Regions from separate parts of the Exiguobacterium sp. MMG028 genome, predicted to be linked through region 1. Evidence: riboswitches for the same ligand, from Rfam matches in the RefSeq annotation. Region 1 holds a riboswitch; each other region holds the start of a gene.

Region 1 (3,112 bases):
CGTCAACCCGTATATAGATGATTTCATTCTAACCTGTCCTTTCTCTAATCCGCATACGTACCATTGTAGCGGACGTCAGAGACGGGTGCAACTTACGAATAATCTGGAGGCGTCGGTCGTGTGATGAACTGTTCGAACGCATAAGCGACACGAATCAAATCTCGTTCCGCAAAGCTCGTTCCCGTGAACGATAGACCGAACGGGGCCCCGCTCTTTTTTCGTTTATAAGGGACCGTGATTGTCGGGTGTCCTGCTTTCGCAGCCATGTCATAGTTCATGTCATGTGGCAGGACGATTGCGTCCAGTTTTTGTCCTTTTAATAGCTCATCCATTCCGTCCACTTTTGCGAGATGAACATCATCAATCCGACGGTCGAGATAACTAGCTTCGACGAGACGCCCTGAACGTGCATCTGACTGTTCAAAGATGGTCTGCCCGTGCGGAATCGATTCGGGGTGGTCCGCGTTCCATTCGATCAAGTCGGAAAGCGTCTTAAATGGCACAGTTGTGTTCGCAAGATACGCCTCAATCCCAAGCTTGAATTCATCAAACAAAATATCTGCCTGTTCTAATGCATCGTGTTTCGGTAACGTGATCTCGACGAGTTCAACCTCGGCTTGACGCAGCAATCGAAGTGCCTGTTCATACAAACCGACTTCTTCGTCTGAAAGATTTGGCTTGATAAATCCGACACGCATCCCGACCGCTTGACGGACATCGAGACATGTCACATAAGGCGGTCCGACTGGAGTTTCCCATGTCGCAGGATCAGCCGAATCTTCACCACACATTGTCTGCAAGGCAACGACCGCATCACGAAGGGTACGCGCCATCGGTCCAGCCGTATCCTGAGAACGTGAGATCGGAATGATTCCTGAACGACTGATCAAGCCGACGGTCGGCTTGATTCCGACGATACTATTATGCACACTCGGGTGTACAATCGAGCCGCTCGTCTCAGATCCAACGGCAAGGAGTGTCAGGTTTGCCGCAACCGCCGAAGCCGATCCAGAACTCGATCCCCCGACATCTAATTGGTCGCCATAAGGGTTCTTCGTTTGTCCGCCAACAGCACTCCAACCATTCGGCATATCTTCCGTTAAAAAGTTCGCCCACTCGGACAGGTTCGCTTTTCCGAGAATGATTGCCCCGTCATCCCGCAATCGTTTCACGAGCTCGGCATCTCGACCTGCAAAATGATGTCGCATGGCGGCGGCACCTGCTGTCGTACGCATCAGACCGGCTGTCTCGATATTGTCCTTGATTAAGACGGGGATGCCGAGGAGCGGTTTGCGTACTCCTTTTTTATATGCCCGGTCTGCTGCCTCTGCCTCGAACAGGGCGTCCGGATTTACCTGGATGACGGCATGAAGTCGCTCATTATATGCAGCAATCCTTCTAAGATAATACGCTGTTATGTCTCGTGCCGTGAATTGTCCTTCTTTATACCCACGATGTGCACGTTCAATCGTCAGTTCATGTAATTGGATTTGTTCCATCCTACATTCCTCCTTTATCTCTCCCAACTTTATTCGTGCTCTATGCCTGATTTCCTTTTCGTATCGCCAAGTCGATGTGTTCTTGTTACACTTAAGAAAAAACAGGAGGTTCCTATGACACGCTCCTATATATTCGTGCTACTCGCTGTGTTCGGTCTATTTTTCTTGCAGTTATACGGAGAAAATGTGCCGTATGGTCCGTTCATTTCGATCGGGTTGATCGGATTCATCATCGTCTTGACGATTTTTCAGTTAAAGCGAAAACCGAATCATTGACGAAAGTATTTTGAGGGTGGTATGATGCTCTCACCAACTACATATCGATATCAAGAGTGAACGAGAGATCTGGCTCCATGACTTCACAGCAACCTGCCATAGGCAAGGTGCTACGACCAGCAAGGGAAACCTTGGACGATATGACGAGAGCGCTCATGTCATCCGACGTGAGCGCTTTTTTGTTGAAATACGATTTGGAGGGAACGACAAGATGGAAAAAGCAACATTTGCAGGTGGCTGTTTTTGGTGCATGGTAACACCTTTTGAAGAACTACCAGGGATTGAAGGAATCGTATCCGGCTATATGGGCGGACAGATCGACAATCCGACGTATGAAGAAGTCAAAACGGGAACGACTGGTCATTTAGAAGTCGTTCAAATCACATATGATCCATCTCTGTTCTCATATGAGCGTCTCCTCGAGCTATATTGGATTCAGACCGACCCGACCGATGACGGTGGTCAATTCCAAGACCGTGGACCTCAGTATGCCCCAGCCATCTTCTATCACACGGAGGAACAACGAATCGCGGCTGAGGCGAGTCGAGACGTATTAGCGGCAAGTGGTCGCTTCACGGCACCGATTGTCACAAAAATCACTCCGGCGACGACATTCTTCGAAGCGGAAGAGTATCACCAGGATTACCATAAAAAGAATCCGAAGCACTATAAAGAAGACCGGGCCATCTCAGGACGGGACACGTTCATCGAAGAGAACTGGACTGAAACCGTATAACGGTCATCAGACGCGAATTTTAGCATTCGCGTCTTTTTATAAGCTTATGAATCGGGAAAAGGCTATTAATGGTTCATCTATCCGAAAAGGAGGACTCATACATGAAAACTAGTACGAAACTCATCATCGGTGTGATCGGCGTAGCCGTGATCGCCGTCGCCTGGTGGCTTATCTCACCGCTTTTCTTGACAGAGACCGTCGATGAAGGATTACCACCGACAGCTGTTGAGACGCCTGTTCCAGAAGAAGAGACAGAGGAAGAGACAACCGAGACACCGGAAGCACAACCGAGTCAAACCGAAGTAGCGGGTGTGTTCATGGACGGGGAGAAAAATTATGAGACGACGGGCACGATTCGCTCCGTCGAGGCAGAAGACGGGACGTATCTCCGATTTGAAGAGTTCGAGACAACGAACGGACCTGACTTATTTGTCTATTTGACGAAGCCAGGACAAGAGACAACCGAAGGCGTCAGTTTAGGATCGTTAAAAGGAAACATCGGGAATCAAAATTATTTAGTCCCTGCGGATGTGAATCTAGAAGAGTACAACACAGTTGTCATCTGGTGTCGTGCGTTCAGCGCGACGTTCGGGACGGGAGA
Region 2 (3,112 bases), 380 kb from region 1:
ATGAAAAAGTGGTCGGAGAAGTCGATACGGTCAAAGAAGACGTCAATAAAATCGTCGAGACGGCTCAAGAAGCCAAATCAGATTTACAAGACATCGGTGAAAAAGTCGTCGAAGCGAAGGATACCGCGCTTGGACAAGAAAACACTTCAACTGATTCGTCATCGAATGACAATAAACAGACACCTCCAACGACTTGAACCTAAAAAAACGACCTTTCCGCGGAAAGGTCGTTTTTGTTGATTACGCGAAACGCTTCGCGCCTTCTTCAAGAACTGCTGCTTTATCTGTTTGCTCCCATGGGAGTTCGATATCTGTACGACCGAAGTGACCGTAAGCTGCTGTTTGCTTGTAGATTGGACGGCGAAGGTCAAGCATCTTGATGATGCCTGCTGGACGGAGGTCGAAGTTCTCACGAACGAGTTCAACGAGCTCTGTTTCGCTCAATTTACCAGTGCCGAACGTATCGACAGCGATTGATACTGGATGTGCTACCCCAATCGCGTAAGCGAGTTGAACTTCTGCTTTATCCGCAAGCCCTGCTGCAACGATGTTTTTCGCTACATAACGAGCTGCGTATGCTGCTGAACGGTCAACTTTTGTAGGATCTTTACCAGAGAATGCGCCACCGCCGTGACGTGCGTATCCACCGTACGTATCGACGATGATTTTACGTCCTGTAAGACCTGCATCTCCTTGTGGTCCACCGATTACGAAGCGACCAGTCGGGTTGATGAAGTATTTTGTTTCAGCATCGATGAGTTCAGCCGGGATGACTGCTTCGATGACATACTTTTTCAAGTCTTCTTGAATTTGCTCGAGCGTGATCTCTTCTGCGTGTTGTGTCGAGATAACGATTGTATCGATGCGAACAGGGTTGTTGTCCTCATCGTACTCAACCGTTACTTGAGTCTTACCATCCGGACGGAGGTATTCAAGCGTACCGTTCTTACGAACTTCAGCAAGACGACGTGACAATTTGTGAGCCAACGAGATCGGGAGCGGCATGAGTTCAGGTGTCTCGTTTGTCGCGTATCCGAACATGAGACCTTGGTCCCCAGCACCGATTGCATCGAGTTCCTCTTCAGTCATCTGACCTTCACGTGCTTCGAGAGCTTGGTCAACACCTTGCGCGATGTCTACTGATTGCTCGTCAATCGACGTCAAGACTGCACATGTTTCTGCATCGAAACCATATTTCGCACGTGTGTATCCGATTTCACGAATTGTTTCACGGACAACTTTCGGGATATCCACGTAAGTTGACGTTGTGATTTCACCAGCTACGAGTACAAGACCCGTTGTGACAGACGTTTCTGCCGCAACACGGGCATTCGGGTCTTCCGCTAAAATGGCATCCAAAATCGAGTCAGAGATCTGATCACAAATTTTATCTGGATGTCCTTCAGTAACCGACTCTGAAGTAAAAAGTCGACGGTTCAATTTTGACATTCAAAAAACCTCCTATAATAAGGGTGATATGTGGACGGTACTCGTTCCCCTTACGCGTTGCTTTGGGACGGTAATGAAAAAAACCTCCCCCGATGACATACATGGGGAAAGGTTGAATCGTTCTTCCTTACCCTCTTATCGTTCGAAGCTAATGGCTTCGCTTCAGGATAGCACCTTTTCCGCACAAGACTTCATGTCGGACGGTTGCTGGGCTTCGTAGGGCCTTGTTCCCTCCACCGCTCAGAATAAGAGTATCCGTTACGAAAACCATCATATAAATGACGCTCGATTATGTCAAGGGAATCGGACGAATTCGTTAAAGTTTTCACTGACTTGCAAAACATTTCTGTTTGTGAATCGTCAAACATTTTTTTAATTCGTTTCTGTTTTTTAACACCTTGTGATAAGAGAATGTGATAAACTGTCTTTGTAAGAAAGCGCTTACTTAGAGAGAAGAAACGCTTGTATTTAATTAGTGTGTCACATATAATTAAAAATGTCATACTGATTAATCGTAATCGCGGAAGTATGCGGATTTCATCCACATCTATTTAGGGGAAAGGTGGGATTCAGGATGGCGACAACGCTCCTGAAAATCGAAGAATTAATTAATGGTGCCGACATGAAACGGAACTTGACGGTTCCAGAACTGGTGGAAGAAGCCATCCAAAATGGTGAAGGTGTACTGACAAAAGACGGGGCTTTATCTGTCAGCACGGGTGCTTTTACCGGACGGTCACCGAAAGACAAATTCGTCGTACAAGATGAAGTCAGCAACAACCTTGTCGATTGGGGAAAAGTGAACCAACCGATCGCGGAAGAGAAGTTTTCAGCACTTCTCGACAAAGTACTCAACCATTTAGAAAAGAAAGACAAACTTTATTACCTCGAAGCGTCTGCTGGTGCCGATGAGCACTATACGTTACCGGTCCGTGCCATCACGGAATATGCATGGCATAGTCTGTTCGCAAAACAGCTATTTTTACGTGAATGGCCAACGAAAGGTGCGTTCGATCCGTTCACTGTGATCTATGCACCGAGTTATAAAGCAGATCCTGCAGTGGATGGCACCAACTCAGAGACGTTCATTCTCGTTTCATTCGCCAAGCGCACAATTCTGATCGGGGGAACAGAATACGGTGGCGAAATTAAAAAATCAATCTTCTCCGTCATGAACTTCTTGTTACCTGAGCAAAACGTCTTATCGATGCACTGTTCGGCAAACGTCAACGATGCAAACGAAACGGCACTCTTCTTCGGATTGTCGGGAACTGGGAAGACGACTCTTTCAGCTGACCCACAGCGCCACTTAATCGGAGACGATGAGCATGGATGGTCACCGGATGGGGTTTTCAACATTGAAGGCGGTTGCTACGCGAAGACGATCAACCTGTCGCGTGAGAACGAACCACAAATCTATGATGCAATCCGTTTCGGTTCATTGATTGAAAACGTCGTATTGAATGAAGATCGTACGCCGGACTACAAGAACATCTCCTTGACTGAAAATACGCGTGCGGCATATCCAATCGAATTCATCGACAACGCGATGCTCCCATCACGTGCCGGTCATCCAAATACGATCGTCTTCTTGACGGCCGATGCGTATGGTGTCTTGCCACCGATCAGCAAACTGACGAAAGAACAGGCGATGTATCACTTC
Region 3 (3,112 bases), 490 kb from region 1:
TCGAACGGCGCCACTGCCGACATAGGTTGCGATGGCGATCGTTCCAGCCTCTAAAATCGATCGTCCGAACTGCATCGCGACGGCAAGACCGATAATGGCCGGGAGGAGGCGCATTGCAATCGTCGTCGCATCCAATATGAATTGAAGAGACGGAAAATAAGGGAGTATAGCTTTCGTGAGTTCACCGAGCAGCGCGCTCGGGATGAGGGCGATCAGAATCGCCATACTGAGACCGTTTAAGACGTTCATCGTAAATTGCTTTGTCGTACCTGTTGCCTGTTCCGTCATCATTCATTCACCTGTCCTTCTTCTTTGCTGTTATGTACAAAAGCGATAAAGTTAGAACCCATATTATTCCTATCCGACAGAAGAGTCAAGAGAATCATTGAAAAATTCTGAAATTTCACGAGAGCACGATTTTTGAACGGGACTCGAACGACCATTATAATGACAAGAGAGGTGAGAAAAATGATTACAGACGGATTCTTATATATATACGCCCCAATGTGTGGTACATGCGCTGTCGCGGAGAAAATGTTGACGGTTGTCGAGGCGGTCGACCCTGAAATTCAGATTGAAAAGCGCGATGCGAACTATATCCCAAAAGAACTTGAAGCTTATCAGGTGATGAGCGTCCCAGCGTTGTTAAAGCTTGAAAATGGCGAGGTTCGGGATCGCCTTTATGCCTTTCAAAACGTTCAACACGTCCTCTCTTTCGTGAAGTGAGAGAGGAACATTAGAATAATCTGAAAATTTTAAATAATCAGTTGACACAGAAAGTTCACGAATGGTATATTCATTACAACATCTTACTTGAACACAAAATAGGACGCGATATTCCCGACATCAAGACGTTTTGATGAAGCCGATGCTACCTTTATACGAATACACGTCAGTCTTCCCTTCGATTGTCCCCCAAAAAAATCAAGCGAAGAAAGACGTTCCGTATAATCGCACGGTCCAAGTCAAGATCGAGTGATGATTGGTGAATCTCCCCCATATAAGGATGTAAATCTTGAACGGGCAAAAGATTTTCATCTATGGGCTGTCCTTCCGTGACTCAAGGTGCTACGTTCTGTGTCGTCCTCGGACGGCACCTTTTTTTGATTTTTTTGAAAAAATGATTTGACAGCAGAAAAAGCTGTCGCTATGATAAAGCTAATCGAATACACAACACTCTTATCAAGAGAGGCTGAGGGACTGGCCCTATGACGCCCAGCAACCGCGGAGCAATCCGAAATGGTGCTAATTCCAGCAAGGTGAGAAACCTTGACAGATGAGAGCAATCGTTGTCCGTACGATAAAGTGCGCACGTTTGCTCAAACGTGCGCGCTTTTTTTGTTGTCAGGAGGGAAAGGAATTGATTCAATTACGAAACGTCGCCAAATGGTTCGATACGAAGAATGGTCGTGTCCAGGCGGTGGATGATGTGTCACTAACGATTGATCGCGGTGAAATTTTTGGAATAATCGGATATTCGGGGGCGGGGAAGTCGACGCTCATCCGATTGCTCAACCGCCTCGAATCACCGTCTAGCGGTGAAATCGAGGTTGCCGGGAGTGAGCTCACGAAGCTCAGCCCGAAAGAATTACGAGGGGTTCGCAAGAACGTCTCGATGGTCTTCCAGCACTTTAACCTTCTGTGGTCGCGCACGGTCGCAGAAAACATCAGCTTCCCACTCGAATTGATCGGGGTTCCGGCAAGTGAGCGGAAACGTCGGGTTCAGGAACTCGTCGAGCTCGTCGGACTATCAGGTCGCGAAGACAGCTATCCGTCACAATTATCCGGCGGTCAAAAACAGCGAGTCGGGATTGCCCGCGCGCTCGCTACAAATCCAGAGGTGCTCCTCTGTGACGAAGCGACAAGCGCGCTCGACCCGAAGACGACGGATTCGATTCTTGAACTGCTCGTCAGCATCAATAAGAAGCTCGGATTGACAATCGTCCTCATCACGCATGAGATGCACGTCATCCAAAAGATTTGTCATCGCGTCGCCGTGATGGAGGCAGGGAAAGTTGTCGAGACGGGTCAAGTCTCTGACGTGTTCCAACATCCGGAGCAGCCGATCACGAAAGAATTCGTGAAACAAATTGGGGCGGTCGACGATCTGTCGCTCACGTTCGAACATTTGAAAGCACGCTATCCGAGTGGGCAAATCGTCAAATTGAAATTCTTGAACGAAACGGCAGAACAACCGATTTTGTCTGACGTCCTTAAGACGCATGACATCGGATTCAACATCATCGGCGGGAACGTGACCCAGTCACAAGTCGGTGCGCTCGGCACGCTATTCATCCAATTGATTGGGGAAGCACGGGAAATCGAACGCGCCATCGCCTCGATTCGTTCGCAATCCGTAGAAGTGGAGGTGGAAAGCGATGTTTCCTAACGTAGACTGGGAAGTAATGCTTTTTGAAACGTGGAATACACTTTACATGACGTTGGTAGCAGGTGTCGCCACATTCATATTCGGACTGATGCTTGGCATGGTTCTCTATGTAACGAATGAACCATTGATGTTAAAAAATCGGTTCATCTACACAATTGTCGGGGCGTTCGTGAATATCTTCCGATCGATTCCGTTCATCATCTTAATCATTTTACTCATTCCGTTTACGCGTGCAATTGTTGGAACCATTCTCGGTTCAACGGCAGCACTACCGGCATTGATCATCGGCGCAGCCCCTTTCTATGCTCGAATGGTCGAGTTAGGGTTACGTGAGGTCGACCGTGGTGTCATCGAAGCGGCGGAATCGATGGGCGCGACAAAATGGCAAATTATTTATAAAGTCTTGTTCCCTGAAGCGTTACCTTCACTCGTTTCTGGAATTACCGTCACTGTAGTGGCACTCATCGGTTATACGGCCATGGCAGGTGTTGTAGGAAGCGGAGGGCTTGGGACATTAGCTTTCCTTGACGGTTTCCAGCGCTCGCAAAATGATGTGACATTCGTTGCGACTGTTATGATTTTAGTCCTCGTCTTTATCATTCAATTTATTGGTGATACGCTCGTGGCGAAAATTGATAAACGTTCTGCTTAATAAAAAATATATATAAAATGGAGGAATTAAATTATGAAATCTTGGAAAAAAGTACTTGGTGTAACAGCAGC

Evidence for each region. A riboswitch is a leader RNA that binds a small molecule or an ion and turns the genes downstream of it on or off. The one in region 1 is predicted to bind S-adenosylmethionine.
Region 2: linked by a shared signal. The riboswitch ahead of metK (methionine adenosyltransferase) and the one ahead of msrA (peptide-methionine (S)-S-oxide reductase MsrA) in region 1 are both predicted to bind S-adenosylmethionine.
Region 3: linked by a shared signal. The riboswitch ahead of PJK55_RS00185 (methionine ABC transporter ATP-binding protein) and the one ahead of msrA (peptide-methionine (S)-S-oxide reductase MsrA) in region 1 are both predicted to bind S-adenosylmethionine.

The regions. Positions count from the first base shown of each region.
Region 1 is NZ_JAQJIN010000001.1:532,210-535,321, reverse strand. Features, by position in the region: gene rlmN (23S rRNA (adenine(2503)-C(2))-methyltransferase RlmN) at 1-27, opposite strand, end outside; gene PJK55_RS02875 (amidase family protein) at 93-1,499, opposite strand; gene PJK55_RS02870 (hypothetical protein) at 1,614-1,775, shown strand; SAM riboswitch class I at 1,820-1,919, shown strand; gene msrA (peptide-methionine (S)-S-oxide reductase MsrA) at 1,987-2,511, shown strand; gene PJK55_RS02860 (DM13 domain-containing protein) at 2,613-3,112, shown strand, end outside.
Region 2 is NZ_JAQJIN010000001.1:151,067-154,178, reverse strand. Features, by position in the region: gene PJK55_RS00895 (hypothetical protein) at 1-197, shown strand, start outside; gene metK (methionine adenosyltransferase) at 241-1,449, opposite strand; SAM riboswitch class I at 1,582-1,701, opposite strand; gene pckA (phosphoenolpyruvate carboxykinase (ATP)) at 2,024-3,112, shown strand, end outside.
Region 3 is NZ_JAQJIN010000001.1:39,185-42,296, forward strand. Features, by position in the region: gene PJK55_RS00175 (PTS transporter subunit IIC) at 1-288, opposite strand, end outside; gene PJK55_RS00180 (thioredoxin family protein) at 469-726, shown strand; SAM riboswitch class I at 1,177-1,283, shown strand; gene PJK55_RS00185 (methionine ABC transporter ATP-binding protein) at 1,361-2,389, shown strand; gene PJK55_RS00190 (methionine ABC transporter permease) at 2,379-3,041, shown strand; gene PJK55_RS00195 (MetQ/NlpA family ABC transporter substrate-binding protein) at 3,075-3,112, shown strand, end outside.